2 regions of the Paenibacillus sp. UASWS1643 genome follow, and region 1 is predicted to be linked to the other one. Evidence: predicted binding sites of a transcription regulator. Region 1 holds the regulator's gene; the other holds the start of a gene.

Region 1 (16,429 bases):
GATTTGGATTGATAATAACTCTAGTGAATGGGGTGTAGGAAGACATGGAAATTCAGAAATTGACGGTAGATGATTTTGAACCAGCGATGGCACTCTCCGAATATGCTTTTCAGATGGTAATGAATGATGAACAAAAAGAAAAGCGGCGGAGTCAGTTCTCGTCACAAGATATATGGGGTGTATATGAGGACGGGCAGCTAGGAGCCAAACTTCACATCATTCCTTTTCAAACCTATATTCATGGCAGAGCGTTCGAGATGGGCGGTATTGCGGGTGTAGCCACCTGGCCAGAGTATAGACGCAAAGGCTGGGTAGCGGGTCTACTGAAGCATGCGTTGGAAGAAATGAATCGTAACAAACAAAGTATATCATTCTTACATCCATTCTCTTTTGGTTTCTATCGAAAGTATGGATGGGAGACGTATGTTGAATTTAAACGGTATAAAGTACCTACAGCTCATTTGCCTCTGAAAAAAGCGACACCTGGAACAATTCGGCGTGGAGATCCGGGCCTCAGCATATTAAAGGAAGTATACAGTGCTTATGCTGAGCGCTATAACGGAACGCTGGTTCGGGATGATGCAAGGTGGGAGAATTCAGTTCTTGTTAATGGAAGCAGCCAGAAGGCTGTATATTACGATGAAGCTGATGCAGCACAAGGTTATCTTTTATATGAGGTTAAGGAAAATAAGTTTACCATTAAAGAGATCATTTATCTGAATGAAGAGGCTAGGCAAGGGCTGTGGACCTTCATTGCTAATCATGATTCCATGATCCAGGAAGTTACGTTGCAGGCGCCTGCCAGTGATACGCTTGCTTTCCAATTGGATAATCCACGGATTCAACAGGAGATTGTACCTTATTTTATGGCGCGTATCGTTAGTGTAGAGCAGTTTATATCCCAGTATCCATTTGCAAGCCAGGACTCACCGGTGCAGATTGTACTTCAGGTAGAAGATGCCCACGCTCCATGGAATGAAGGGGTATGGCAATTAAATGTGGCAATGAACGGAACGGCGTCCATATGGAAAACATCGGAACCAATTACTGATGATCAGACCATTAAGGTGGATATTCAATCCCTTACCGCAGTGCTGATGGGTTATCGCAGACCAACGGAAATGGCACGGATCGGAAGAATTCACGGACCAGAAGCAGCAATCAAGGCTTTGGAACAAGCGATTCCTGAACGGGAAACCTATTTGCTCGATTTCTTCTGATGACTATTGCCACTGCTCCATTTAACTTGATTAGCTTATATAGAAATACGGCGTGATCGAAAGACAAATGGACTTCTCCAGCAATTTTGGGGAGGTTTTTTTGTGTCTGGGGAATATTTCGTGTAAAATCGTAAAAAATGAATAGTGACCCCACTTGGCAAAACCACAAAATATGCTATAATGGTTATAAAGTCAAAGAAAGTCAAAGTCAACTAAAGGTTTAATACTTAAGTAGCTTTCTTTCATCAATCTGATGCATGATCGCCAATATACGGGATTCATTTCATCGGAGGATCAAGGGAATATTAAAGGACCTTCGTGCTTCCTTCGCTCTCCTGTTGATACCTGTGGAAGCAAGATTCGTTGTTTTCCTGATTGGTTAAATGGGTAGAGAAGGTGTACTCTGTGGGGGCGTGTGGGTCCTTATTGACTTAACGTTTCAGACAGTGGAGGATGATTGGATGCGTAATATCTCTGATATTATCGAACGATATCTGAAGAGTATTTTGCATGAAAGTCCCGAAGGAATGGTTGAAATTCAGCGTAATGATCTGGCAGATCAATTCTCATGTGTACCTTCCCAGATCAATTATGTCATCAGCACACGTTTTACACTCGAGAAGGGATACCTGGTAGAGAGTAAACGCGGCGGTGGTGGTTATGTTCGCATACAGCGCATTGAATTACCGGCCCAATCAGCTCTGCATAATCATTTGCACCATAGTATTGGTGAAGAGATCGGGCAGACAGCTGCCGAAGGTCTGATCTATCAATTGGAAGAAGCACGCTTCTTGAGCAAGCGGGAAGCCGGGTTGATGCGAGCTGCTGTATCTAGAGAGGTTATATTAGTCAAACTTCCTTACCGGGATCAAATTCGTGCCAGAATGTTGAAGGCGATGTTAATATCTTTGCTCGGTAAATGAAAACTATCGGGGTCAAAGGAGGTACATCAATATGCTGTGCCAAGAATGCAATAAACGTCCGGCGACACTTCATTTTACGAAGATCGTAAATGGAGAGAAGACGGAATTCCATATTTGTGAGTCATGTGCCCGTGAAAAAGGGGAAATGATCCCTGGGACAGCAGGTGGGTTTTCCATTCACAACTTGTTGTCCGGATTGCTTGATTTTGATCCAGCCAGCAAAAGTGGATCGGCAGGAACACCACCTGCAAAAGCACTTCAGTGTGAAGAGTGTGGTATGACGTACGCACAATTTAGTAAGATAGGCCGGTTCGGCTGCAGTTCATGTTATAAATATTTTGACAGCCGTCTGGATCCTTTGTTCAAGCGGGTTCATGGTAATACGTCCCATGTAGGTAAAGTGCCTGCACGAGCTGGTGGTCGCATCAAGGTGAAACGGCAAATCGCTGATCTGAAGCGTGAGCTCCAGGAGAGCATCGCGCAAGAGGAATTTGAAGAGGCGGCTCAGATCCGTGACCAGATCAGAGGACTTGAAAAAGGGATAGCTCAGGAGTAAAGTTTGTCATGAGTAGGAGGGATGCGTAATGCCTAATCTGCGCTTTACAGAGAAGGCGCTCAGCGACTGGATGCGCAGTGATGCGGCTGATTCCGAAATTGTCATTAGTAGCCGTGTCCGGATTGCACGCAACCTTCAGCATGTTCCATTTCCGATGCTGGCTTCCAATGAGCAATCGGAAGAGGTGCTGAATAAGCTGAGCGAAGTACTTCAATACGATGACGTTCATGCCTTTGGGGATTTTCATACTTTGGATCTGATCGATATTGACGAACTCGACAAACGGGTGCTGGTGGAGAAACATCTCATTAGTCCAAGTCTTGCGAATGAATCCAGGAATGGTGCAGTTATTCTCAGTGAGGATGAGTCGGTCAGTATTATGATTAATGAAGAGGATCATCTTCGTATCCAGTGCCTCTATCCGGGGTTCCAGGTGAAAGAAGCCTGGGAGAAAGCTTCCGCAATAGATGATGCTTTTGAAGCGCATGTGGACTATGCTTTTGATGATCGCAGAGGATACTTAACCAGCTGTCCTACCAATGTAGGTACAGGTGTCAGAGCATCGGTTATGATGCACTTGCCTGCCCTAGTGATGACACAGCAGATAGGCCGTATTCTAACCGCAGTTTCCCAAGTGGGATTGACGGTAAGAGGAATATACGGTGAAGGTAGCGAGGCGATGGGTAACCTGTTCCAGATCTCGAACCAGATTACATTGGGACAGACCGAACAGGAAGTCATCGAGAACTTGCATGGTGTTGTATTACAGATGATTGGTCATGAACGTACTGCCAGAGAACGGCTAATTACCGACTCCAGACTTCGGATTACGGATCGTGTCATGCGTTCTTACGGCATATTGTCTCATGCAGCTATTGTTGATTCCAAGGAAGCTGCACAGCGCTTATCGGATGTACGCCTTGGCGTGGATCTCGGCTTGTTGGATGGACTGTCCATCACGGTAATGAATGAGTTGAATGTGATGACACAGCCGGGATTTTTGCAGAAAACATTCGGGGAAGATATGCGCACAGATGAGCGTGACATATACCGTGCTCAGTTGATTCGTGATACGATCAATGCAGCGAAGCAGCCCTAGTTTAGCCTGATATTGTATTGAATTATGGTTTCATGCCGCATTGCGGCTTTTATATAATAAGGCATGTACGAATGCCGAATGACTTTATTCGCAGCACGGCTGCAAACAAAAATGATATGAAGAATACGAAGGTTATTTCATTACATGACCCTCTTTTTATCCAAAACCATGGAGGTGCAGGAGATATGATGTTTGGAAGATTTACGGAACGGGCCCAAAAGGTGCTCGCACTCGCGCAGGAAGAAGCTGTCCGTCTCGGTCATAATAACATCGGTACTGAGCATATTTTGCTCGGCCTCATTCGTGAAGGCGAAGGCATCGCAGCCAAAGCACTGATCGGCCTGGGACTCGGATTGGAAAAAATTCAGGATGAAGTAGAAACGCTGATTGGCCGTGGCCAAGAGCAACCTACCAACATTGCATATACGCCACGTGCGAAAAAAGTAATTGAACTGTCTATGGATGAAGCTCGTAAATTGGGCCACACCTATGTAGGCACAGAGCATATCCTGCTCGGATTGATTCGTGAAGGCGAGGGTGTTGCAGCACGTGTGCTCAATAACCTGGGAATTAGCCTGAACAAAGCACGTCAACAAGTGCTGCAATTGCTTGGCAGCAGTGAAGCTGTATCCAGTCATAATGGCACACCTGCCAATGTAAGCACACCAACGCTGGACAGTCTGGCACGTGACCTCACGGCTTATGCGAGAGAGAACAACCTGGACCCAGTCATTGGACGTAGTAAAGAAATTGAACGTGTCATCCAGGTGCTCAGCCGTCGTACCAAGAACAACCCGGTATTGATCGGTGAGCCAGGTGTAGGTAAAACAGCGATTGCTGAAGGCCTTGCACAAAAAATCATTGCAAATGAGATTCCGGAAACATTGCGTGACAAACGTGTAATGACCTTGGATATGGGTTCTGTAGTCGCTGGAACCAAATATCGTGGTGAGTTCGAAGATCGTCTGAAAAAAATCATGGATGAGATTCGCCAAGCAGGTAACATTGTCCTGTTTATCGACGAATTGCATACCTTGATTGGCGCAGGCGGAGCTGAAGGTGCCATCGATGCTTCTAACATTTTGAAACCGGCTCTGGCTCGTGGAGAATTGCAATGTATCGGTGCGACAACACTGGATGAATATCGCAAATACATCGAGAAGGATGCAGCGCTTGAGCGTCGTTTCCAACCGATTACTGTAGATCAGCCTTCTCCGGAAGAAGCGATTCAAATCTTGCATGGCTTGCGTGACCGTTATGAGGCGCATCACCGCGTGAAAATTACGGACGAAGCAATTGTGCAGGCGGTTAAACTGTCTGACCGTTACATTACAGACCGTTTCCTGCCAGATAAAGCGATTGACCTGATTGATGAAGCGGGTTCCAAAGTAAGATTGAACTCTTACACGATCCCACCAAACCTGAAACAACTGGAAAGCCGTCTGGAAGATATCCGTAAGGAAAAAGACGCAGCAGTTCAAAGTCAGGAGTTCGAAAAAGCCGCAGCGCTACGTGATACGGAACAAAAAATCCGTGAAGAGCTGGATGTAACGAAGAATCAATGGAAAGAAAAACAAGGTCGCACGGATTCCGAAGTAACACCTGAGGATATCGCACAAGTGGTAGCCAACTGGACAGGAATTCCGGTGAACAAGCTGAAAGAAGAAGAGACACAACGCCTGATGAATCTGGAATCGATTCTGCATGAACGTGTCATTGGCCAGGATGAGGCTGTGAAATCGGTCAGCCGTGCGGTTCGTCGTGCTCGTGCTGGATTGAAAGATCCAAAACGTCCGATGGGTTCATTCATCTTCCTCGGTCCTACTGGGGTAGGTAAAACAGAACTTGCTCGTGCTCTGGCTGAAGCAATGTTTGGTGATGAAAATGCAGTAATCCGGATTGATATGTCCGAGTATGGTGAGAAACATTCGACTTCCCGACTCGTCGGAGCGCCTCCAGGATATGTTGGATACGAAGAAGGTGGTCAGCTGACAGAGAAAGTTCGTCGCAAACCATACTCCGTAGTCCTGCTTGATGAGATCGAGAAAGCACATCCAGAAGTATTCAATATCTTGCTGCAAGTGCTTGAAGATGGTCGTCTGACGGATTCCAAAGGTCGCGTTGTTGACTTCCGGAATACGCTGATTATCCTGACATCCAACGTGGGTGCCGAAGCGATCAAACGTAACTCTACACTTGGTTTCACAGCGGTTGTGGATGCAGGCGCGGATTATGATAACATGAAGGGTAAAGTTATGGATGAGCTGAAGAAAAGCTTCCGTCCAGAGTTCCTTAACCGGATTGATGAAATTATCGTATTCCACTCTCTGGAACAGAAACACATTGCAGAGATTGTTACCCTCATGAGCGAGGAACTTCGCAAACGGCTGCGTGAATACGAAGTTGACTTCGAACTCACCGACAATGCCAAGGACTTCCTTGCCAAAGCCGGCTTTGATCCAGCTTACGGTGCACGTCCGCTTCGTCGGGCAATCCAGAAGCATATCGAGGACAAATTGTCTGAAGAGTTGCTCACAGGTAACGTAACCAAAGGGGATTCATTGCTCATCGACGAAGAGAACGGTGCACTGTCTGTTACGAAAAAAGACGTGGTTGTTCCTTCAAATGAGGAAATCGAAACCAAATAATATACAGCAAGCTTTGGAGTTGAACTTCAGCTTGTAATAAACTTTAATCCTTCTCGGCTTCGGCCGGGGAGGATTTTTTGCACTTTGGACAGAAGACGGACATGATTATGTCAGGAACATGTGTAAAGTTTGCGATAATCCTTTACGAAAAATCTCAAACAATGGTAAACTTTTAGTAACCCTGCACGTCAGGGAGTTTGGGTGAAATTCGTCGAATAATGCAAAATGCTGTTATAAAACTATATTATAGGAGTGCTGAAGTGGCCAAAGTTAAAACCAAGTTTCAATGTACGGAATGCGGCTATGAAGCCCCCAAGTGGTACGGTAAGTGTCCGGGTTGTCAGTCATGGAATTCAATGGTGGAAGAAACAGAGACGGTGGTCAAAACACAAGGGAGAAATTCTCCTCTGTTTGACAGTAAAGATAAACCGCTTCCTATCATAGATATAGATAGCGGTCAGGAACCGCGTGTACAGACTGGAATCGGAGAGTTGAACCGGGTATTGGGTGGTGGAATCGTTCCGGGTTCGCTCGTTCTGGTGGGTGGAGATCCGGGTATTGGTAAATCAACGTTGATGTTGCAGACGTCTCATGCTTTAACGCATTCGGGTTTGCGTGTGTTATATGTTTCCGGTGAGGAATCAGTCAAGCAAACCAAATTGCGGGCAGACCGCCTCGGGGCACTCTCTGCCGAGTTGTATGTACTGTGTGAAACCAATATGGAACGTGTAGAGGAAGCGGTGGATCAGATCCAGCCGCATTTTCTTGTCATCGACTCCATTCAGACGGTGTATCTTCCCGAAGTTACCAGTGCGCCGGGTAGTGTAGCACAGGTAAGGGAATGTACGTCAAGGTTCATGCGAATTGCCAAAGGCAGAGGCATTGCAACGGTTCTTGTGGGGCATGTTACCAAAGAAGGTGCCATTGCCGGTCCACGTATGTTAGAACATATGGTGGATTGCGTGCTTTATTTTGAAGGCGAACGGCATCATACGTATCGCCTGCTGCGTGCGGTGAAGAACCGTTTTGGTTCCACCAATGAGATTGGCATTTTTGAAATGGGCGAGGATGGACTTCGTGAGGTGGGCAATCCGTCTGAACTCTTTTTGTCAGAACGCCCACTGGGTGTAGCAGGTTCAACGGTAGTTGCCAGTATGGAGGGGACACGTCCTCTGCTCGTGGAATTACAGGCGTTGATCTCAACCACCCATTTCCCTTCTCCCCGCCGTATGGCAACAGGGGTAGATCTGCATCGATTAAATCTGATCATTGCAGTGCTGGAGAAACGGATGGGCATGTTTTTACAGACCCAGGATGCGTATCTGAACGTGGCTGGTGGAGTACGGTTGGATGAGCCCGCGGTAGATTTGGCGGTTGCTGTCAGCATTGCATCCAGTTTGAGGGATGTACCGACCAAGCCGGATGACGTCATCTTTGGCGAGATTGGTCTGACAGGTGAGGTTCGAGCCGTATCACGGGCCGAACAACGAGTGAAGGAAGCCGCGAAGCTGGGCTTCAAGCGTGTCATTTTACCAGAAAAAAGCTTAAAGGGCTGGAAACATCCTCGCGGGATACAACTGATCGGTGTGAATACCGTGGCAGATGCACTAGCGGTTGCTTTAGATTAGGGGGCATAACAAGATGAAAGATTCGAGCCAACTGGATAATATGAATGAGTTGTTAAGGCTGATCGCACCAGGTACACCTTTCCGCGAAGGTCTGGAAAATGTGCTGCGCGCCAAGACGGGCGCACTGCTTGTTGTAGGATACAGCCCTGAAGTCATGGAAGTGGTGGACGGGGGATTCTCGATTAACTGTGATTTCTCCCCGAACTACCTGTACGAACTCGCCAAGATGGATGGAGCCATTATACTTAGCGAGGATTTGAAGCGTATTCTTTACGCCAATACCCAATTAATCCCGGACTCTTCGATCTCTTCATCAGAGACGGGGATTCGTCACCGGACGGCAGAGCGTGTAGCAAAGCAAACGGGTAAATTGGTCGTATCCATATCACAGCGCCGGAATATCATTACCTTGTATCAGGGGACACTTCGTTATTCCCTCAAGGAAATCGGGGTTATTTTGACCAAAGCAAATCAAGCGATTCAAACCCTGGAGAAATACAAAGCGGTATTAACACAGTCTCTTACGAATCTGAGTGCTTCTGAATTTGAGGAATTGGTGACGATTCCTGAAGTGGTTAATGTGATTCAGCGTACCGAAATGGTGATGCGGATCAAAACGGAAATCAAACGATATATTCATGAACTCGGGAATGAGGGACGACTCATTTCCATGCAAATGGAAGAACTCGTGGGTACAACGGAAGAAGAAGCCTGGTTATTGTATAAGGACTATGCCCGTGACGACAGTGATGACAAAATCCGTGAAATTATCGTGGGACTGAAAAGATTGTCGGACGATGAGTTGCTGGATGCACATCATATTGTCCGTCTTCTCGGCTATCCTTCATCAGCCGCTACTTCTGAGGATTCGGTTGCCCCTCGTGGATTCCGGGTATTAAATAAGATCCCCCGCCTGCCCAATGTTATTATCCATAACCTGGTGGATCAATTCGAACAATTGCCTCATGTTATTATGGCTACAATTGAAGAACTGGACGAAGTGGATGGTATTGGTGAAGTTCGTGCCCGGACCATTAAGGAAGGCCTCAAACGTTTGCAGGAGCAGATGTTTATCGACAGACAGATGTAAGGGTTTGCCTATATAAAGGCTTGAAATGGATGAGGTGAAACAACGATGCTAACCAGATTCATTCCGAATCTCTTTACCCTGGGTAATCTGTTTCTTGGAATGATGGCAATTTTGCTTGCGATTGATGGAAATTACAGTTTGGCTGCCATTATGGTCATTGTAGCGATGCTGCTGGATGGTCTGGATGGCCGAGTGGCACGGGCACTTAATGCCCAAAGTGAATTCGGCAAGGAACTTGATTCCTTGTCTGATATGGTTTCCTTTGGTGCAGCACCAGCCCTGATCATATTTATGGTGTCGTTTCAAGATTCAATGCCGATCCTCGCCTGGATTGCAACAGCAGCTTTTCCGATCTGTGGAGCCATTCGTCTTGCACGGTTTAACGTTCGTCCGGGTATTCCTGGATACTTCACAGGTCTGCCGATACCGGCAGCCGGTGGGGTACTGGCCACACTGTCCTTGTTCAATAAGGATATTGGCCCGGTTAGCATGATGATTGCTACATTGCTGTTATCGTATCTGATGGTGAGTTCGCTTAAATATCCCAATTTCAAAAAGGTCGGTTTGCCACGCAAGGCAATATGGATTGCACCTTGGGTTGTGTTATTTGCCATAGCTGTAGCCGTTATTTTCCCGGAGCAGTTATCCAAATTGATCTTTATTCCGCTGGTGTTATACGCCTTGTATGGAATGAAGCATAATGTGCGAACAGCGGCCTCGCGTAGTCGGGCGAAAAAGCGCAAGGATGAGAAATCTTCCCGTCCTTCCGATCGTTAAGTCGCCTCGGAGACAGACACTATACAAAGAAAGCACGTACTCTCCTGAACTGGAGAATGCGTGCTTTTTGTTTATTCAGATCTATTTACAGTAAAAGGAACCCTTGCGAACACATACATATCTTCTTACGACAGATTAAACATCCCTAACGTTGAACACTTCTGTGATTCGTGATTTACGACCTCTTCCATGTTAATGTCCAGCAGATTGCAGAGAGCCGACATGTAGAACAGGTTCCGCCCTAGCTCAGAGCTGATGACCTCTCTGCAGTTCTCACACAACTCACCTTCCACATGCGTTTCCAGCAGGCCCTTGGTTTGAGCGATATCGCTCTCCGGGGCATATTTCTGCTTGGTGGCGTGCAGCTCGATGCAGCCGCATTCGGTAATGGCTTTGGACACGGCACGGTTAACAGACGCTCCGGCTTGTCCCGTTTTGGACAGTACATCAATCAGGCTGCGATGACGCAGCAACAGTTCAGAAACTTGATCCTGGAAAGCCTGTAAACTTAGCGTACTCATTTTGCCACTCACCTCGGGATATGAATTGAATTCATTATATGCCAATAATTTACCTACTTTCAACTGACGATTGCAACATTTCCAAAAAGTTCTTCCGGAAGGGATTAGCAATTCAGGAATTGGATCATACTGGATATAAAGATCAAGATACATTGAAGGAGGTGCAGGGACTAATGTGGAAAAAAGGCATTTTAACTTTTACAGGATTGTGCGGTGCATGGTTCGGCTACACGGCATATCATCTGGCAGGAAAATCGGTCCCATGGATGGCGGAGTGGATTCAGTCCGCAGGATTACTGGGAGCTGGTATATCGACGCTGCTGGGAGCTGTAATGTTTATGGCTGTATGTAATATTGGTGGAACATTGATGGCAGACAGGCTGCATAGTGGGATCAATTCATTGGCAAAAGTACCTATGAACGAATTGGCTGCAGGTGCCGCAGGTACCGTTGCTGGGTTGCTGGTGGCCTTGTTGCTCTACCCTGTTGTGAGATGGATGGGGACGGCAGGAGAAGTGCTGCAAGTGGCGCTGACGGTGATTAGTGCTTATTCCGGTTATGCCCTTGCCATGGCGAAGAAAGACGATCTGGGGGCCTTCTGGATGTCTGGACGATGGGGTCATCCCGAGGTGGACGAGGATAGACGGATGGAAGAACATAAAATTCTGGATACCAGTGTTATTATCGATGGGCGTATTGCTGATATATGCAAAACCGGATTTATTGAAGGCACGATCGTAATTCCGGAATTTGTTCTGGAGGAGTTACAGCATATTGCGGATTCATCGGATCTGCTCAAGCGGAACAGAGGACGGCGTGGACTGGATATTTTGAACAAAATCCAGAAGGAACTTGATGTAAAAGTCCTGATCTACGAGGGGGATTTCGAGGAAATCTCCGAGGTGGACAGCAAACTGGTTAAACTGGCTAAAGTACTTCAGGGCAAAGTGGTCACCAATGACTTTAACCTGAACAAAGTGTGCGAACTCCAGGGTGTATCTGTGTTGAACATTAATGATCTCGCCAATGCGGTTAAGCCGGTTGTTCTGCCAGGTGAGGAGATCATGGTGCAGATCATCAAGGATGGCAAGGAGCATGGTCAAGGTGTAGCCTATCTGGATGATGGCACAATGATCGTTGTGGAGGGCGGACGCGAGTATATCGGCATGATGATGGAAGTGCTCGTGACCAGTGTGTTGCAGACTTCTGCGGGACGAATGATTTTTGCCAAGCCTAAACTGTTGGAAAAAGCCCAATAAAGCGTTATGATGGGTAGTGTATCGTTGAATGATATTGCATATCTTTGGACGATAAACTGACAGACAAGGCAGGGATTGCGGCATGGATAAAGGGTGGGGCGTTGTCATTGTGGCAGCAGGTCGCGGAACCCGGATGGGGACGACCGAGAGCAAACAGTTTCTGTTGCTGCAGGACAAGCCCGTTTTCATACATACGCTTGAGGTATTTGCTGCGCTGGACGAGATCCGCGAGATGGTGCTGGTCACAGGAGCTGCAGATGTTGAACGCTGCCAGGATTGGGTAAAAGAATACCAACTGGATTCACGTGTCCGTGTTATCCCCGGAGGGAAAGAGAGACAACATTCTGTCCATAAAGGCCTTGAGGCACTTGGGACGGATTGGGTTCTCGTTCACGACGGGGTACGTCCTTTTGTGAACCCTGAGCAGGTCAAGGGATGCATGGCGGCTGCCACATCTGGTGGTGGAGCAGCTGTACTGGCGGTTCCTGTGAAGGATACGATTAAACAAGTGAATGCGGAAGGAGTCGTTACGGCGACGCCAGACCGCAGCAGTCTGTGGAGCATTCAAACCCCGCAGGCTTTTCGTCTTTCTTCCCTGCTCTCCGCCTACGAATCAGCCGAGCAGGACGGATTTCTGGGGACAGATGATGCCATGCTGGCTGAACGTCAGGGAATGTCGGTCAAGGTTGTGGAAGGCAATTATACCAATATCAAATTAACAACGCCGGAAGATTTGCAATACGCTGCGTTTTTGCTGGGGGGAGAGAAGAAGCGATGATACGTGTAGGACAGGGATTTGATGTACATCAGCTGGTAGAGGGACGCCCGTGTATTATTGGCGGAGTAACGATTCCTTATGAAAAAGGACTGCTGGGTCACTCGGACGCAGACGTGCTGTTGCACGCTATTAGTGATGCCATTTTGGGTGCGCTGGCACTTGGGGATATTGGCAAGCACTTCCCGGATACCGATCCGGAATTCAAAGATGCCGACAGCCTGAAATTACTGGAGCATGTATGGCAGCTTGTTAAGGATCGCGGGTATAAGCTCGGGAATATCGATTCAACGATTATTGCCCAGAAGCCAAAGATGGCTCCTTACATCCCACAGATGGCTGAGGTTATTGCCAAGGCACTGGAAGCGGATGTAACGCAGGTGAACGTGAAAGCAACAACGACAGAGCAACTGGGGTTCCCGGGACGGGGAGAGGGCATTGCCGCTCAATCCGTTGTTTGCCTTGTACGTGTGTGATATCATCAATCAATTAGTGACGGAGGGGATCATATGAGCACGGAAATTCGTGTGCGTTACGCGCCGAGCCCAACGGGACATCTGCATATCGGGAATGCCCGTACGGCGTTGTTTAACTATCTATATGCCAAACATAATAACGGTAAATTCATTATTCGTATTGAAGATACAGACGTAAAACGGAATATTGCCGGTGGTGAAGAAAGCCAACTGAAATACCTGAAATGGCTCGGAATTGAGTGGGACGAAAGTATTGACGTGGGCGGAGAATACGGACCATACCGTCAAACGGAACGTCTGGACCTCTATCGTAAATATACGCAGGAATTGCTGGATAAAGGTCTGGCTTACCGTTGCTTCTGCACGGAAGAAGAATTGGAGCAAGAGCGCGAGGAACAGTCAGCACGTGGAGAAACACCGCGTTATTCTGGCAAACACCGTGACCTGACTTCAGAGCAAATTAGTGCATTTGAAGCAGAAGGCCGCGTAGCGAGTATTCGTTTCCGTGTGCCGGAAGAGCGCACATATACGTTTGATGATATGGTTAAAGGCACAATCTCGTTCAACAGCAAGGAATCCGGTGACTTCGTCATTGTGAAAAAAGACGGCATTCCCACGTACAACTATGCTGTTGCTGTGGATGATCACTTGATGAAGATCTCCCACGTCTTGCGCGGGGAAGATCACATCTCGAACACGCCGCGTCAACTGATGATCTATGAAGCGCTTGGCTGGGAGCCGCCGCAATTCGGTCATATGACGCTGATCGTGAATGAAAATCACAAAAAACTGAGTAAACGGGATGAATCCGTTATTCAGTTTATTGAGCAGTATGATCAGCTCGGCTATTTGCCTGAAGCGATGTTTAACTTTATTTCCCTGCTTGGCTGGTCGCCGGAAGGGGAAGAAGAGATCTTCTCGCAAGAGCAACTGATCTCCATTTTTGATACGAAACGTCTGTCCAAGAGCCCGGCGGTATTTGATACCCACAAGCTGGCTCACTTGAACAACCACTATATCAAACATGCTGACCCGGAACGTATTGCCGAAATGGCCATTCCGCATCTGCAAAAGGCTGGACGTATTTCTTCCGAGCTGTCTGCTGAACAAAAAGAATGGGCTTATACTCTGGTACACCTGTACCAGGAGCAGATGAATTCTGCCTCTGATATTGTCGAATTGTCGGAAGTATTCTTCCGTTCCAATCTGGAGCTTGAAAGTGAAGGAGAAGCTGTGCTTGCGGAGGAGCAAGTACCAACCGTGCTGAAGGCATTTGCGGATAAAGTGCAGGCAAGTGAAGAGTTCACACCAAGCAAAATGGCTGCATTGATCAAGGAAGTACAGAAAGAAACCGGCTTTAAGGGCAAACAGCTCTTTATGCCAATTCGTGTAGCCTTGACTGGACAGACGCATGGACGGGATCTGAATCAAACGATCGTGCTTCTGGGTCGGGATACGGTGATCGAACGTTTGCTTGCACAAGTAAAATAATCTTAGTCGAAGACATTCCGTTAATATGGAATCTGAACACAGTCTATGAAGTATGGATTACGTAGGAGGCTGTTGTCAGTCTGAGGCCTTTTCGCTATAATAACAACACAACGAATAATTGATATGATTTATCTAATAGAACAGCAAAGACCGGGAGGAGTAGACTGACCCGGACAGATTCAGAGAGGATGGTCCCGCAGCAAAGAGAGATTTCTTTGGATGCGGTGGCTGTGAACCATCCACTGTCCATCAGTCGAAATGCGCCCGTGAGCTGCACAGCCGAATCCAGCCCCGCCTTTGTCGATCATGACAAGGGAAAACGTTAGGATAGGTTGTGACGATTGGTTTCCGTTACCAAACCGCTTGAGGGCTCATTCTATTTAAGAATGGACCGAGCAGAGTGGGACCGCGATAAACGCCTCTGCAGCTAAATGCTGCAGGGGCGTTTTTTTGTTTAGGCGAGTGTGCAGTACACTACCAAGGAACGCGCCGTCCGGTAAGCCGGAGGACGGGAACCTGAACAAGAGGGGAACGAGCATGTTCAAGAAGATCAGATCAGATATCCAGGCGGTGTTTGAAAACGATCCGGCGGCCCGAGGTTGGTTTGAGGTGGTATTCACCTACTCAGGGCTGCATGCGATATGGGCACACCGGATCGCTCATTTTTTATACAAGCGAAGATGGTTCTCGGTTGCCCGGTTCATTTCGCAGGTTAGCCGTTTTATGACAGGAATCGAGATACATCCTGGAGCTACGATCGGAAAGCGGTTGTTTATTGACCACGGAATGGGCGTTGTTATTGGAGAAACATGTGAGATTGGCGATGATGTCGTTATCTATCAGGGGGTTACTCTGGGCGGAACAGGGAAAGAAAAAGGAAAGAGACATCCGACCATTGGTAATAATGTGGTTATCTCATCCGGAGCCAAGGTGCTGGGTTCATTTAGCGTGGGGGATCAATGTAACATTGGTGCGAACTCCGTTGTGCTTAAGGAGGTCCCTTCCAATAGTACCGTGGTAGGTATACCGGGCAGAATTGTTAAACAGGATGGCCGACGGGTAGATCGCCTCAGTCAGCAATTGCCCGATCCGGTCGTTGACTCCTTGCGCAGTATGCAAAAAGAACTCGAACGATTGCAGAAAGAAGTACGTACACTGCAGAATGCCCGTGAAAATGAGACTGTGCGTGATACGTGATACAATAAATAAAGGCAGTATAGGATGAAAGGATAAGTGACCATGACGCTTCAGATTTATAATACGATGAGTCGTACCAAAGAGGAATTTGTTCCCCAAGAGCCAGGGAAAGTGAAAATGTATGTTTGCGGACCAACGGTATATGACTACATTCATATCGGGAATGCACGCCCGGTTATCTTTTTCGACACAGTTCGTGGATACCTGGAACAGACAGGACATGATGTGAACTATGTGGTGAACTTCACGGATGTGGACGATAAGCTGATTCGCAAAGCAGAACAACTTGGAACAGACGTTCCTCACGTGGCTGAGAAATTTATTGCTGCCTATTATGAAGACCTTGAGGGATTGGGTATTCCCAAGGCAAGCAGCAATCCGAGAGTAACGGAAAACATGCCGCTGATCATTGATTTTATCTGTGAGCTCGTTGAAAAAGGATTTGCGTATGAAAATGGCGGTGACGTCTATTATCGTACAGGCAAATTCAGCGAATATGGCAAACTTTCAAAACAAAACCTGCAGGAGCTGCAGTTCGGAATCCGTGTGGGTGTAGACGAGCGCAAAGAGCATCCCGAAGATTTTGTGCTCTGGAAGGCTGCCAAACCAGGTGAGATCTATTGGTCCAGTCCTTGGGGCGATGGTCGACCAGGCTGGCATATTGAATGCTCCGCCATGGCTCGGGAGTACCTTGGGGATACACTGGACATTCACGGGGGTGGACAGGATTTGCAGTTCCCGCACCATGAGTGCGAATGCGCCCAATCCG
Region 2 (16,429 bases), on a different contig from region 1:
CGAACGCTAACGCTTCTTCAGACAATTTCTGCTTCCTTCGTTCAGGGGTAAACTCCAAACTTCCCAATTTCATATATGTTGTTGCGTAACTTATTTGCGGGTAGCGATGACAGATGTTCCTGTCATTTCTTCCGGTTTAGGCAATTGCATTAGGTCAAGGATCGTTGGCGCGATATCTGCCAGGATTCCGCCTTCACGCAGGGTTACATTGGCATCCGTAACGATGAATGGAACCGGGTTCGTTGTATGAGCTGTGAACGGACGTCCTTGCTCATCGAACACCATATCCGCGTTACCATGATCCGCAGTGATCAGTACAACGCCGCCTTTGGCAAGTACTGCATCCACAACACGGCCCATGCACTCATCTGTTACCTCAACCGCTTTAATAGTAGGCTCCAGCATACCGGAGTGTCCAACCATGTCAGGGTTAGCGAAGTTCAGAATAATGGCGTCATGTTTGTCTGCTTCGATCTCGCGAACACATGCGTCAGCTACTTCATACGCGCTCATCTCTGGTTGCAGATCATACGTTGCAACCTTTGGTGAGTTGATCAGTACGCGAGTTTCGCCCGGAAGCTCCACATCACGACCGCCGCTGAAGAAGAAAGTAACGTGCGGGTATTTCTCAGTTTCTGCAATACGCAGTTGTTTTTTATTGTTCTGCACCAGAACTTCACCCAACGTATTGTCGAGGTTCTTCGGCGAATAAGCCACATAACCTTCAACCGTCTCGCTGAACAAAGTCAAGCATACAAAGTGCAAGCCCACAGGGAACTTCGGACCACGATCGAAACCGCGGAAATCCTGGTTTGTGAATACTTGCGACAACTGGATCGCACGGTCAGGACGGAAGTTGAGGAAGATAACGGAATCGCCGCTCTCAACCAAACCTACCGGCTCACCATCCGCTTTGACGATAACCGTTGGTTCAACGAATTCATCAAATACGGACTTCTCATACGATTCTTCAACCGCTTTGAGTGGGTCAGTGTATTTTGGTCCATCTCCATAAACGATGGCGCGGTATGATTTCTCAACCCGTTCCCAACGTTTGTCACGGTCCATCGCGTAATAGCGACCTTGAACCGTTGCGATTTTACCTACTCCGACTTCTTCAATCTTGGCGATCAGCTTCTGCATGAAGTCTTTACCACTGTCTGGCATAACATCACGGCCATCCATGAAGGCATGAATATATACATCGTTCATTTCTTCTTTTTTGGCCAGATCCAGCATAGCAAACAGGTGGTCGATGTGACTATGTACGCCGCCATCGGACAACAAACCGTAGAGATGAAGCTTTTTGCCGCTTTGTTTTGCTTCGCGAACCGCTTTGACAAGTGTTTCATTGTCGTAGAACTCGCCGTCACGAATGGATTTGGAGATACGGGTCAAATCCTGGTATACGATCCGGCCGGCACCAATGTTCAGGTGACCTACCTCGGAATTTCCCATTTGCCCTTCTGGCAAACCTACAGCTTCACCGCAAGCAGTTAGTGTTGTATGTGGGAATTGGCTCATGAAACGGTCGTAGTTCGGTTTCTTGGCTTGCGCTACCGCGTTGCCTTCCACCGTGTTACGTAGACCAAAGCCATCCATGATGATCAGTGCTACAGGTTTTGGAGCTGTCATCTTACTTCGCCCCCTCAACAAGCGCGATGAACGAAGCCGGCTGCAAGCTGGCACCGCCAACAAGTGCGCCGTCGATGTCGCTTTGTCCGAGGTATTCTGTTACGTTCTCTGGTTTAACACTGCCGCCGTATTGAATACGAACTGCATTCGCAACCGTCTCGTTATACAGATCCTTCACCAGCGTACGGATGTAAGCAATAACTTCATTCGCATCTTGGGAAGTCGAGGATTTGCCTGTACCAATCGCCCAGATTGGCTCATAAGCGATAACAACTTGTGCCGCTTGCTCTGCAGACAGACCTGCAAAAGCAGCTACTGTTTGCACTTTGCACACGTCTTTTGTTTGGTTCGCTTCACGCTCTTCAAGCGTCTCACCAAGGCAAAAGATTGGAGTCAATCCGTGACGGAATGCTGCATGCAACTTTTTATTGACAGTCTCATCGGTTTCCGCAAAATATTGACGGCGCTCCGAGTGACCAATAATGACATAATCCACACCCAGGTCTTTCAGCATCACGCCGCTGATTTCACCTGTAAATGCACCGTTATCTTCAAAGTGAAGATTTTGTGCACCAATTTTGATGTTTGTGCCTTTAACGGCTTCTACCAAGGATGGCAGATTTGTAAACGGTGCGCAGATTACAGTCTCCACGCCTTCAACTTCCGCTTTTCCTTTAACTTCCTGAATGAAGTCATTGGATTCGGAAACCGTTTTGAACATTTTCCAGTTACCTGCGATAATCGGTGTTCTCATGGGTTTCAACTCCTTCATGCTATAGACTACTAAAACAAAAACTTACTTGTCGTTCAACGCCACTACGCCTGGAAGTACTTTACCTTCCATGAACTCAAGCGATGCACCGCCACCTGTAGAGATGTGGTTCATCTTGTCAGCCAATTTGAACTTCTCAGCTGCTGCTGCGGAGTCACCGCCACCAATTACAGTGTAAGCTTCTGTCTCAGCGCAAGCTTCCGCTACTGCACGAGTACCGTGGGAGAATGGCTCGATTTCAAATACGCCCATTGGTCCGTTCCACACAACCAATTTGGAGTTTTTGATTACGTCAGCATAGATCTCACGTGTTTTAGGACCGATGTCGATGCCTTCCCAATCTGCTGGGATGCCGTCGATGTCAACGATTTGTGTGTTTGCTTTCGCACTGAAATCGTCAGACACTACGATATCTACCGGCAGGTAGAAGTTTTTGCCCAGTTTTTTCGCTTTTTCGATGAAACCGAGAGCAACATCAAGTTTGGAATCATCCAACAAGGATTGTCCAATTTCATGTCCTTGTGCTTTCAAGAACGTGTAAGTCAGACCGCCACCGATGATCACGTTGTCTGCAATGTTCAGCAGGTTGTCGATTACATCGATTTTGTCCTTGACTTTGGATCCACCAATGATAGCTGTGAAAGGACGCTCAGGGTTGGAGATTGCTTTACCCAACACTTCAAGTTCTTTCTCCATCAACAAACCGGACACTGCTGGAAGCAAGTGAGCGATTCCTTCAGTCGAAGCGTGTGCTCTGTGTGCCGCGCCAAACGCATCGTTAACGAAAACGTCAGCCAGTTCAGCAAATTGTTTTGCCAGTTCCGGAGCGTTTTTCTCTTCGCCTGCGTGGAAACGAACGTTTTCAAGCAACAATACGTCGCCATTGTTCAGTTCAGCGATTTGAGCTTTAACAGCGTCACCAACAGAATCGTCAGCTTTAACAACTGTTTTACCAAGCAATTCAGACAAACGCTCAGCTGCTGGAGTCAAACGCAAGGATTCAACCACTTCGCCTTTAGGACGACCCATGTGGCTTGCCAAAATGACTTTAGCGCCTTTTTCAATCAAGAAGTTGATTGTAGGAAGCGTCGCACGAATACGTTTGTCATCTGTAATTTTACCATCTTCGAGCGGCACATTGAAATCTACACGGACAAAAGCCCGTTTTCCTGTCAATTCGATATCGCGTACACTTTTTTTGTTCATCTGTATTTCCTCCGCACCCATGTATTTGGTGGACCAATCAAGAGCTATAATCCCTTGTCAATCCTGGTGTTTTTGAGAAATTTGCAAAATGTAGATATATAAAGAGCGGAAACAATATAGCATCTGTTTCCGCTCTATGTTATTTCAGATATTACTTAATCATTTTTGCAAAGTGCTCCAAAGTGCGAACCAATTGTGCAGTGTAGGACATTTCATTGTCATACCAAGCTACAGTTTTAACCAATTGTTGGTCGCCAACAGTCAGAACTTTAGTTTGAGTTGCATCAAACAGGGAACCGAAAGTGATTCCTTGGATATCGGAAGATACGATTTCGTCTTCTGTGTATCCGAAAGTTTCTGGATCGGAAGCTTCTTGCATAGCTGCGTTAACTTCTTCAGCAGTTACTTTTTTGTTCAGAACAGTTACGAGCTCAGTCAGGGAACCAGTAGCTACTGGTACACGTTGAGCTGCACCATCAAGGATGCCTTGCAGTTCTGGGATTACCAGACCGATTGCTTTAGCAGCACCAGTTGTGTTAGGGATGATGTTTTCAGCTGCTGCGCGAGCACGACGGAAGTCACCTTTAGGGTGTGGAGCATCCAACGTGTTTTGGTCGCCAGTGTAAGCGTGAATTGTAGTCATCAAACCTTGAACGATTCCGAATTTGTCCTGCAGTGTTTTTGCCATAGGTGCCAGGCAGTTTGTTGTGCAAGATGCGCCGGAGATTACAGTTTCAGTACCGTCGAGGATTTCATGGTTTACGTTGTAAACGATGGTTTTCATGTCGCCAGTAGCTGGTGCGGAGATAACAACTTTCTTAGCTCCACCTTTCAAGTGTTTCTCAGCTGCTTCTTTAGTTGTGAAGAAACCAGTACATTCCAGAACGATATCTACGCCCAGGTCGCCCCAAGGAAGTTCTTCCGGGTTACGGTTAGCCAATACTTTAACTTCTTTGCCGTTCACTTTGAAGAAGCCATCGTGTACTTCAACATCGCCATCGAAGCGACCTTGAGTTGTATCATATTTGAGCAAATGAGCGAGCATTTTAGCGTCAGTCAAGTCGTTGATTGCTACTACCTCGATGCCTGCTACATTTTGAATACGGCGGAATGCCAAGCGTCCAATACGTCCAAAACCGTTAATACCTACTTTAATCATGAGTAAGTTCCTCCCAAGTTTTGATTAATTTTTTATGAAACTTATATATTCAAGACAGACGGTGAAGTCCGTCAAGACAACAATAGTTGTGATGCAAAGTATAACCTTATTCCATTTCAGCAACGATGACTTCGGCAGCTGCCTCATCTATAATCAGAATATCTTCCTGACCAAATCGCAACACGGAATGTATAGCAGCAGCTTTGCTTTTGCCCCCTGCAATTCCGATCACAACATCGGTTCGTTCAATATCCTGAAGTCGCATACCCAGTGTAAGCATGGTATGTACCACCTTACCCTGATCATTAAAGTAATAACCGAAAGATTCAGATACGGCTCCTTGCTCCTGAAGTTCATCTATAATCTCCGTCGCAAGTTTACGTCTTGTCGCCATCTCCACGGCATCACCAATTCCATGAATAACAATCCGCGATTTCCGAATCAGCTGCAGAATTTCCTGAACACTAGGGTCCTGGATTAATGATTCATAGGCATGATCACTAAGCAAATCCGGTACATGCAGGAGTTTGTATTGCGCCCCTACCCGTTTTGCCATTGTGGATGCAATCGTATTCGCCTGAATTTCAAGGCTTTCTCCAAGTCCACCGCGTGCCGGTACGAACCAGACACCTTTGAGCGATGTTGGCGGAGTCAGTTGCTCTGCAACTTCGGCCGTTGTTGATCCGCCAGTAACGGCGACAACGTCGTTGTCACTCATGATATTGCCGAGAGCCTTCGCTCCGGCTCTGCCCAGTTCCCTTTTGGCAAATGGAGATACGTCCGAATCACCAGGAACCACAACTACCTTTTGCAGACCGTAGGCTTGCTTGATGCGCTCTTCCAGCTCGGATAATCCGAACAACTCTTTGGCTACGGGCTCTAACTGCTGCAGCAAATCATACCCTGCCTCGCTGATCTTCATTCCTGCACTGTCAATTTCAATAAGTCCCTGAGCCTTTAACAGATCGGTCTCAGCCCTCAGAACCCGCTCGGTCATCTGCATGGAATTAGCTAACGTTCTCCGTCCGATCACATCCGATAACATGATCTGTTGCAGAATCGTATACCTCTTTTTCAAGACATCCATGAGATCAGGCAGAAGCTGCTTTTGTACTTCTAAAATCGTTCGCATGCTTTCCACTCCCGCAAGTTCTCGTTCCAAGCTCTCTTTCGTGGCCCTAAAACGTCCCGGGTTAACTTTTTAAGTCCCACGTCTATTCTACCTAAAACTGACGTGACATGCAAGTGTTTCAACGTGTTATTTCGACACACATTCAGCGTTTGTACGCGCCTATTTTCACAATCCTAGACTTCCATGATCAAGGACTACCTCACGCATACCATATATAGAAGAAACAAATGAATTCAATCTACATATCGCTCAGAATCACATTTCATCCGGCATGTCCAAAACCTCTAATAGCATTTACTTAATTGCACTCTTTATCCACTCTTCTTCATCATGATCATTTTTAGGTTAATCCAAACCAATAACCCAACGAACTGCTTGCAATTAAATATTTCATGAGCTATAATCATTATTGCTGTCACATAATGTGCGCCCGTGGTCCAATGGATATGACGTAGGCCTCCGAAGCCTGAGATCCAAGTTCGATTCTTGGCGGGCGCGCCATTTTTATTTAACAGCTCATAACCCATTTAACCAATGAAACCGGAAAGGTTTCTTTTTTTTGCAAGTTAGTTTGACTTTCTTTGACTTTTTGTTTGGAATTGTTTATTATGTGGGTAATACGGTAACAGTTTAAGTATAAGCACCAATAACATTTACATTCCAAGGAGGTTTTTCACGTGAGTTTTATTCCAATGGTCGTTGAACAGAGCAACCGGGGTGAGCGCGCCTACGACATCTACTCCAGATTGCTGAAGGATCGTATTATTTTCCTTGGTAGCGATGTTAATGACGTAGTGGCTAATGCCATTATGGCACAGATGTTGTTCCTGGCTGCGGAAGATCCGGAGAAAGACATTCACTTATACATCAACAGCCCAGGCGGATCAATTACAGCCGGTATGGCGATTTACGATACAATGCAATTCATCAAACCGGATGTATCTACCATCTGTGTAGGTATGGCCGCTTCCATGGGTGCATTCTTGTTGAATGCCGGTGCAAAAGGTAAACGTTTTGCGTTGCCTAACAGTGAGATCATGATTCACCAACCACTTGGTGGTGCTCAAGGTCAAGCTTCTGACATCGAAATTCGTGCTCGCCGCATCCTGAAAATGCGTGATACCTTGAACCGCATCATCTCTGAGCGTTCAGGTCAACCGCTGGAGCGGATTGAGAAAGATACAGATCGTGACTACTTCATGAGCGCTGCTGAAGCCGCCGATTACGGTATCATTGATAAAGTTATTGAAAACGTAGGTTCCCAAGGCATCTAATTGTTACGTAGACCACGGTCTACGAGTTAACATATCAACACCTAACGTTAATCAGCAACACCACATTGTTGTCTATACGGGAAGAAGCCCTCATCATAATCATGATGAGGGCTTCTTTTTTCATTTTATAAGGAAGATAACTTAAGAGTGCATAATAATGATTTCTTTATTTGGTTCCAGATACATTACTGAAAGGTTCTGTGCCTTTAGGGAGAAGCTCTTTATACGTAAATGGCATTTCAGGGAATCCCTCTGCGTACGCCGTATACTCATACAACTGGAAGAACACGACCACACCCGTTGGTGTCACATAGAAATCTTGATCTTTATTCAACCCTTTATAACCATCGAGGTATCCGCCGCGGGCTTTCAGTTGTTCACCCACTTTTTTACTCAACGTCTCGCGCATGGTTTTGTTATTTTGCAGCACATCATCTAACGTAAGCTCCTTGCCTGTGTCCAGTGCAAAGGTGTGGCCCGTACGGTATGTCATGCCATGAGCGCCAGCATAATCTTCGTATCGTTGTGTAATGAGTCCCAGCACGCCTTTTTCGTTGTACGTCACTACATAAGAGCTCTCAAATGCATATGGACGGTTGGCTGTTGCCCCGCCGAATTCAGATGTCTGTTTCTTGAAGTCAGCTACATAAGCATCCACTTCGTCTTTCAGCACTTTGTTGATTGCCGCTTCAGCTTCTTTGCTGGCAAGTCCACTCACCTTTGGATATTGAACATCTACTTCAGCATTTTTTACAGTGACATTAACTGTTGCCGCTTTAATTTTAACGTTATTTTGTTTCACCTTGCTGAGTGTCAACGTTTTGGTTTTGCCATCCCAATTCCCCTGTACACCCAAATAATCTCTCATTGCTGAGAATGGAATATACAATCTGCCGTTGATCAGCTTGGCGTCCACTTGAGGATAATAGTTGTTAATTCGAACACTCGGCTCGCCATCCAATAGGCTGATCGTCATTGTGTTATTGGCTGCTGTCAAAGCGTACTCTTTGGTTTTCGCATCATATTTCAGAGTCCCACCTGCCACATCTTTAACCGCCGTAAGAGATACCCAAGTTGAACCACCTTGAAGAAGTCCTTTTTGAGTGAGTGTTTTTCCACCCGACTTCAGGGTCGCCTCAGCTGTGGTTGTCACTTTCGCGGATACCGATGCCGCCTGAACCGAACTGTCCTGCCACACCGAACCGCTACCTACAATAATTCCTGCTGCAAGCAATGCACTTGTCCATTTTTTCCATGATGTCATATATAAAACTCCTCTCTGAATTCACAATTAGGGATCATTGCGTATGTAATCCTGACCTGATCGCATATCTCATACGCTCACCTCTCTATTATAATTAACCCGATTTCGGAAAGGTTTACAGCTCGAGTTACAATATTGATGAATATCAGACCGAAAATATAACGGGATATGACCTTTTTGTCACGAACAACTATACAAAAAAGATACCAATATACAGCATTTCATGTTGCTTCAAAAGCTACCCTCCTATCTAACTTCATTAAAGTTTGCTTTTCCAACAAAAAAAAGACTCTGTCCACAGGACAAAGTCTTTGTCATTATTTCGTTGTACCCTTCAAATGACACTTATAAAGGTTACTTGAGCTTACAATCCTTAGTTCAATCTTGTTTATTTCATTTCATACGTGATATTCAGGATTGTGCTTACTTTAACCTGGCCTGTTTCAATCTCAGTGCCACCTGCTGTATCTTGTGCTTTGGACATCAACGCCTCGCTTGCATAGAAAACAGGCACATTGGCATCACCTTGGCTTACGGAAAGAACAGCACCCAGTTGACGTTTAACTGCTTTTGCAATGGCTCCAGCTTTCACATCTGCATTGGCAACAGCTTTCTCAATCACTTGGGATTCATAACTTTCCGGATTTTCTACAGTAAAGCGCACGTTTTCAATATTGTTGGCACCCGCACCAGAAGCAGCATCGAGCAATTCGCCAATCTTGTCCATCTCACGATATGTGACTGTCAGCGTATGATGCGCTGTGTATCCTTTAATTTGTTGTCCGTCTTTTTCGCTATACGTATAGTTGGGTTGTACAGAGAACTGACTCGTTTGAATGTCGTCTGCACTGATCTTCCACGTATTCTTCAGCAAGTTGGATACCTTTTGAACTTTGGCAGCGTTCGCTTTTTGAGCAGATGCAGCTGTCTCTGCAGTACTGTTCACACCAATGGACAGATAAGCGATATCAGGCTTCACCTGAATCTCACCTTTACCCACAACATTAATCACATTCTGTTGTACTCCCTGAACCTCTGCAGCGTAAGCATAGTTACCTGGCGCAACCCATGCTGTTCCCCCAACAAGCAACGTACTTGCCACCAGCACCGCACCAAACGGTTTCATCCATTGTTTACCCATCACGATAGCCTCCTTATGTGTTAACATCTCAAACTTTAATCGATTTGATACCTTAACAGACGGGACAAATTCCATAATGTTGCACTTGACGATAGCATAAACGTGAAAAACGCAAAAAAGCCCCTTTCGGGACTTCTTCATTGGATTGATCATATCTTATTGGTTTTCGAGCTCTTCCTTGCTTACCAGACTAACTAAAGCGTTTACAGCCTGTTCGGCATCCGCGCCTTCTGCACTAATCTGGATTTCCGTACCTGTGCTAATTGCAAGGCTCATGATCCCCATGATACTTTTTGCATTAACTTTTTTGTCGTCCTTCTCGACGAACACTTCAGACGAGTACTTATTCGCTTCTTGAACGAACAGTGCCGCAGGTCTGGCATGGAGACCCGTTTTCAAACGGACAACTACCGGGTGCTTTGTCATGGAAACTTACCCCCTATTATGAAATCTGGACATTAAATACACAATTATATTTATACAACATTATACCATTAACCCGTGCAGGACACTAGAAGAAAAAACTCAGGATGCTTTGACGGATGTTATCTTGCCCTATTTCATCTTTTGAACAGCACATCCAATGACCTAAGTAAGTCTTCTAGATCCTTAACGATTGACTTTCCCGACCTTTCTGTTCAGCAGAAACAGCCGACCTTGTTACTTTACCCTACTCCGTCTTAACCATAACGTTCTGTGCGTACTTTCTCAGCCAGCTCATCAATTTTACGAAGCCTATGGTTCACTCCCGACTTGCTGACTGTACCTTTAAGGAGTTCGCCCACTTCCTTCAGATTGATATCTGGATGAGCGAGTCGAACCTCCGCCACCTCGCGAAGTTTCTCAGGCAGCGATTCCAGACCAACTTCCTTTTGCAACAACCGGATATTATCGATTTGTCTTACCGCCGCTCCAATGGTTTTATTCAGGTTGGCGGTCTCACAATTGACGATCCGGTTAACGGAGTTGCGCATGTCTCGCATAATTCGTACATCTTCAAACTTGAACAAGGCCTGATGAGCACCAATGATGCTGAGCAGCTCAATGATTTTCTCGCCTTCCTTGATGTATAGGATGAATCCTTTTTTCCGTTCTATACACCGGGCATTCAGATGAAATTCATTGGCCAGATCAACTAGTGCCTGACAGTGCTCTTCATACATGGACGCAATCTCCAAATGGTACGAGGAACCTTCCGGATTATTAACCGATCCACCGGCCAGAAATGCACCGCGAAGATAGGCCCGTTTACAACAGTTCTGCTGAAATAACTCCGTATTAATCCCTGGCGTAAACAGAAAACCTTCCGATACAATATGAAGACTATTGAGAATCTCCTGTACCATGGTTGGAATACGAACAATATATACATTGTTCTTTTTCAGCCGCATTTTTTTGCGGACCAGTAATTCCGTATGCACTTGAAAATGCTTTTTAAGCAGAGAGTATGCCCGTCTTGCAATGGCGGCATTCTCCGTCGAAATATCCAAGATCACTTTTTTATTCGATAACTGCACTGCACCAAGCATACGGATGAGGGCTGAAAGTTCCGCCTTTTCGCAGCACGGTTCGCTCTCGATCATGGTTAACTCTTTTTTGGTCTGTGCTGCAAACGACATGGGACTTCACCTCTTCCGTAACATCCAATTTTGTACCAGCTGGTAGATATGATGACTTAACTTGTCGGCATCATGACGCAGATAAGTCTTGAACAGAACAAGGGTATCTGCAACCACCTGATAGCCGGCGCTTTCGAGTACATTCATATCCAGTACAACCGGTTTTGCTCCTTTTTCCGCATACTTATTCTGCACTTGCAGCGGAATATCACCATTATTTACGATAACATAGTCGAAGAGCTGATGACCTATATGCTCGTTTACCGCCTTAAGGTGGTCACTTACCGTATAGTTATCTGTTTCTCCAGGCTGTGTCATCACATTACAGATAAACATCTTCACCGCATCAGCCTCTACCACAGCTTCTGCAAGCTTAGGTACGAGCAGATTGGGAAGGATGCTTGTATAGAGGCTGCCTGGCCCGATCAGAATGGCGTCAGCTTGACGAATGGCATCTACTGCCTCTGGCAACGGCTCCACGTGATCCGGTTCAAGGAAAACACGTTTGATGCGTCCACCCGCCTCAGGTATTTTGGACTCACCTGTAATAATTGTCCCATCTTCCATCTCCGCATGCAACACAACGGCCTGCCCGGCTGCTGGCAATACCTCACCTCGAACGGCAAACACGCGGCTAAGCTCCCGCACTGCGGTCACAAAGTCGCCCGAAATATCCGTCATTGCAGCCAAAATCAAATTTCCCAAGCTGTGGCCTGCAAGCCCCGCGCCTGTATTGAAACGGTACTTCAACATATCTGAAAGCAATGGTTCTACATCAGCCAGTGCCGTAAGCACGTTGCGAATGTCGCCCGGAGGCGGCATCTGTAGCTCATTGCGCAGGATGCCTGAACTCCCACCGTCATCTGCAACTGTGACGATGGCCGTGATATCCAGCGGCTTCTCTTTCAAACCGCGTAACATCACGGATAATCCGGTTCCGCCGCCCATTACAACTATTCTCGGACGTTCTCTTCGTGGTCCGGCCTCTTTCATCCCTTCACCCTCTTCAATGACGGTCCCGGTCAGCGTCGCGATGGCTTACGGTGACAGCTTCTGTCTCGCTGCTTCCCAACATCTTGCCCAAATATTCCGATATTGCTACCGAACGATGCTTGCCTCCGGTACAGCCGATTCCAATAATAACCTGGCTTTTGCCTTCCTTCCGGTATTGCGGAATCAGGAAATGCAGCATATCCAGCAGCTTGGTCAGAAACGCCTGTGTCTCTGGCCACTTCATAACATATTCGTACACATCACTATTCTGTCCCGTATTCGGTCGTAAATGTTCAATATAATGTGGATTCGGTAAAAAACGTACATCAAATACCAGATCAGCATCAATCGGAATGCCGTACTTAAATCCGAACGACGTTATATTCACTGACAGCATTTGGCTCTCCAGATGAGAAAAACGGGATATAATGCGTTCTTTCAGTTGAGCAGGCTTCATTGTACTAGTATTCAGTACCTGAGTCGCGGAGTTTTTGAGTTCCTCCAACATCTTGCGTTCCAGTCGGATGCCGTCCAGCGGCATGCCTTCAGGAGCCAGTGGATGTCTGCGCCTGCTTTCTTTGTAACGCTGAACAAGGACAGAATCTGTAGCATCCAGGAATAAAATTTCGCAATGAATGGTAAAATGATCTTTAATATAGTTCAAAGACTCGGACAGAGCCGTAAAGAATTCACGCCCGCGCAGATCGATAACCAATGCAACCTTACCAATCTTGCCGTTTGACTGTTCAATTAGTTCCGCAAATTTTGGAATCAATACCGGCGGCAGATTATCCACACAGAAGAAACCCAGATCCTCCAGGCTTTGTACTGCAATGGTTTTGCCTGCCCCGGACATGCCCGTAATGATAATGAGCGTGGCGCCTGTGCCTGGTGAGCCTTCACCTTCAAGCATAAATGTCCCCTCCTTATCATATTGCTGTCTTCATATATTGTTACGAGGGTACTAGGAACGCAAGAGAAGACCTGCCGCACCCACAATACCTGCATTATTACCAAGTGTTGCTTCCAGAATCTGAACCCCTTCTTGCAGCGGTTCCGGTGTCAACTTAGCAAATACGGTACGTATTTCATCGAACAAGAAATTGCCCGCTTTGGATACGCCACCACCAATGATGAACATCTCCGGGTTAATAACAGCAGCTACAGTAGCCATGGACTTACCCAGGTAGAAGGCCGCACGGTTTACAATGCGCTGTGCCACTTCATCGCCTGCCTTGGCAGCATCGAATACTTCTTTGGCTGCAATCTTGTCGACGAGTGCCAGTGACGTATGATCACCGCGTTCTACCGCATCCTTCGCCATACGGATAATACCCGTTGCAGACGAAACTGTTTCAACACATCCCATTTTACCACAGCCGCACTTGATGGCCTCCAGATCAGGTACAACACTGATATGCCCCAGTTCTCCCGCCATACCAGAGAAGCCTTGATAGATGTTCCCATTCAAGATCAAGCCTCCGCCGACACCTGTACCGAGTGTATAACATACACAATTGTCTACGCCTTTACCGGCTCCTGCCCATACTTCACCCAGTGCAGCCACATTCGCATCGTTATCTATTTTGATTGGCTTGCCCAAACGTTCTTCCAGAATCGAACGAATGGCTACATTCCGAAATCCGATGTTAGGGGCATGAACGATAATTCCCTCGCGTACATTCGTGAAACCGGCCACTCCAGCGCCTACACCCTCAAGCTGTTCCCAACTGTAAGGTGATTCGGCTACGATATGTCGGACATACTTCTCGATGTTGGCGATGACCGTGTCTACGCCCTTATCCACTTCAGTCGGTCCTTCATACGTATGCATTAGCTGACCTTGTTCATCGCATATACCGACCTTAATTGCTGTTCCGCCGAGATCGACCCCAACGTAGATTTTCTCAGACATGCTGCAAGCCACCTTTATCTATCTAAAATAGTTTAAGTCCTACGTACCAACTATAATTGAAGGATACGCCTGGGTCAAGACGATAAGACCTCGGATACATCATGCTTTGCCAGGGTTGTGAACCACATCACACACCATTTATGAATACGTATACATCCTCCCTTTCTCCTATTAAAAAGCAAGCTTCATTCTTCTCTAATAGAAAGGGAAGCCTCAACTCATGATATTTCACGATCACTCGTTCCATTCATAAAAGATGACAACTGTCACCTGAAAGTCATGACAATGCTTACTAAATTCCCCACGACTTTTTCCGTAAGATGAAATTATCTTATTGAACAGACGAAAGGCGTGAATAACGATGACCATGGATTCAACGGTTATCCATTTGAACAACGTAAGCAAGCAGTTTGGAAGCAAACATGCCATTAAGCATATTTCATTAAAAATCACCAGCGGCTCGGTTGTGGCCATACTCGGACCCAACGGTGCAGGCAAAACAACAACCATGAAAATGATGCTCGGCTTGTCCAGCCCTTCTTCAGGTGAAGTGACTGTGCTAGGAATGACACCGGCCCATAAACAGGTTCGTCAACGGATGGGTGTTATGTTACAGGATGTCAGTGTCATGGACGGTCTTACCGTCCGAGAGATTATTCGCATGGTTCGCAGCTACTATCCCACCCCGCTGGATGCAGATGTAATCGAAGCTTTAACTGGTCTTGCGCCAGCTGCCTTGAACCGAAGAGCAGAAAAGCTGTCTGGCGGACAGAAGCGCAGCCTGAATTTTGCAATGGCCATGGCTGGTGCCCCTGACGTTCTCTTCTTCGATGAGCCTACTGTCGGAATGGATTCCGAGACCCGTAGGCATTTCTGGATACAGATCCGCGCACTTGCGAAGCAAGGCAAAACCATCGTATTCACCACACACTACCTGCATGAGGCAGATGAAGCAGCCGATCGAATTATCCTTTTCAATGAAGGCTCCATCGTTGCAGACGGAACACCAGACAGCATCAAGGGCGGAATCACGAAACGAACGCTATCCTTTTCAATCTCCACCGATTCGAACATCCGTACTCAGATTGAAAGTTTGCCAGACATAGACCAGATTGAATACCGCAAGGACCGCTGCATTCTTCATGCCAAAGATACAGATGCTCTCATCCGCCACATCATTACCATTCAGCTTCCAGTTCAGGAGATCCGTATTGAAGCCGGACAGCTGGATGATGCCTATGCTACATTGCTCCAAACCATTAAGGAGGATCATTAATATGTCTATGCTGCTGGCCCAATCCCGAGTGGAAATGCTTCGCATTTCACGCAATCTCTATTTTGTCTTCTGGTCTTTATTGATGCCCGTCCTGTTCTACATCCTGTACACTCGTATATTTACCACGGATGCTGTGGATGCACAGCAATGGAATGCACATTATCTGATGTCCATGACCTGCTTCAGTGTGATGGGCTCGTCCATCATGACACTCGGCATTCGTCTTGTTCAAGAGAGGGTGCATGGTTGGGTCACCTATCTTCGGGTTACACCGTTGCAGAACTCCATTTATTTTGGTGGTAAAATGATTGGTCAGACCTTCATTCACCTATGCTCAATTATCATCATTTTTATATCCGGTTATCTGATTAACGGTGTTTCCCTTATTGCATTACAGTGGATTGGTTCTGCGCTCTGGATTCTGGCTGGTTCTTTACCTTTTCTTGCGCTCGGTACCTGCATTGGCACCTTTCGCCGAGTCGATACTGCCAGCGGATTAAGCAATGCATTGTATCTCTCCCTTGCCTTGCTTGGAGGTATGTGGATGCCGCTGGATGTTATGCCAGACTGGCTTGGGCAGATCGGTAGCTGGTTGCCTTCACACAGCTTCGGTAACGGAGCATGGGTCATAATAACTGGAGGCATGCCTCATATGCGAGATGTCCTACTTTTGGCAGCATATCTGGTGGGATTTATGTTACTATCCACATATATCCGCAACAAACAGAAGGAGGCGTAATTTCGACGCATGCTCCAAGGTTTCAAGCTTTTTCCCAAGAGATACGGTGTCTACCCGTATATATGGCTAATCTATTTAGCCATGCCCTTATACTATTTGTGGAACTCACATGGGCTTCAGCAATACATCGGGATTACAACTTTTGTTGTTTTCGTTCTAACCTATCGGCAACTCTATATGACTGCGGGCACATCCCACTTTTCCTATTGGCTTAGCCTGCAGATGTTATGTGTGCTTATTTTTACACTAATTCTTGATCCCAACATGTTTTTTCTTGGATTTTTCACGGCTAATTTCATTGGAT

Evidence for each region. Region 1 encodes CtsR, which represses protease genes until heat stress. Its sites were predicted from a motif close to ATGGTCAATAAAGGTCAAACA; they were not measured.
Region 2: the regulator CtsR is predicted to act here: its motif matches at 6,473-6,493, upstream of clpP (ATP-dependent Clp endopeptidase proteolytic subunit ClpP).

The regions. Positions count from the first base shown of each region.
Region 1 is NZ_VXKZ01000088.1:210-16,638, forward strand. It holds gene FE296_RS02060 (GNAT family N-acetyltransferase) at 45-1,220, shown strand; gene FE296_RS02065 (CtsR family transcriptional regulator) at 1,682-2,143, shown strand; gene mcsA (protein-arginine kinase activator protein McsA) at 2,175-2,699, shown strand; gene mcsB (protein-arginine kinase McsB) at 2,728-3,798, shown strand; gene FE296_RS02080 (ATP-dependent Clp protease ATP-binding subunit) at 3,984-6,446, shown strand; gene radA (DNA repair protein RadA) at 6,707-8,074, shown strand; gene disA (DNA integrity scanning diadenylate cyclase DisA) at 8,088-9,164, shown strand; gene pssA (CDP-diacylglycerol--serine O-phosphatidyltransferase) at 9,210-9,941, shown strand; gene FE296_RS02100 (nucleoside triphosphate pyrophosphohydrolase family protein) at 10,067-10,462, opposite strand; gene FE296_RS02105 (PIN/TRAM domain-containing protein) at 10,636-11,721, shown strand; gene ispD (2-C-methyl-D-erythritol 4-phosphate cytidylyltransferase) at 11,804-12,499, shown strand; gene ispF (2-C-methyl-D-erythritol 2,4-cyclodiphosphate synthase) at 12,496-12,972, shown strand; gene gltX (glutamate--tRNA ligase) at 13,006-14,463, shown strand; gene cysE (serine O-acetyltransferase) at 15,001-15,660, shown strand; gene cysS (cysteine--tRNA ligase) at 15,703-16,429, shown strand, end outside.
Region 2 is NZ_VXKZ01000100.1:32,034-48,462, reverse strand. It holds gene gpmI (2,3-bisphosphoglycerate-independent phosphoglycerate mutase) at 91-1,635, opposite strand; gene tpiA (triose-phosphate isomerase) at 1,637-2,389, opposite strand; gene FE296_RS07920 (phosphoglycerate kinase) at 2,432-3,613, opposite strand; gene gap (type I glyceraldehyde-3-phosphate dehydrogenase) at 3,765-4,772, opposite strand; gene FE296_RS07910 (sugar-binding transcriptional regulator) at 4,879-5,904, opposite strand; tRNA gene FE296_RS07905 (tRNA-Arg) at 6,331-6,405, shown strand; gene clpP (ATP-dependent Clp endopeptidase proteolytic subunit ClpP) at 6,582-7,178, shown strand; gene FE296_RS07895 (stalk domain-containing protein) at 7,345-8,442, opposite strand; gene FE296_RS07890 (SIMPL domain-containing protein) at 8,831-9,583, opposite strand; gene FE296_RS07885 (HPr family phosphocarrier protein) at 9,740-10,009, opposite strand; gene whiA (DNA-binding protein WhiA) at 10,264-11,202, opposite strand; gene FE296_RS07875 (gluconeogenesis factor YvcK family protein) at 11,209-12,195, opposite strand; gene rapZ (RNase adapter RapZ) at 12,209-13,108, opposite strand; gene FE296_RS07865 (ROK family glucokinase) at 13,160-14,110, opposite strand; gene FE296_RS07860 (ABC transporter ATP-binding protein) at 14,472-15,386, shown strand; gene FE296_RS07855 (ABC transporter permease) at 15,388-16,125, shown strand; gene FE296_RS07850 (sensor histidine kinase) at 16,135-16,429, shown strand, end outside.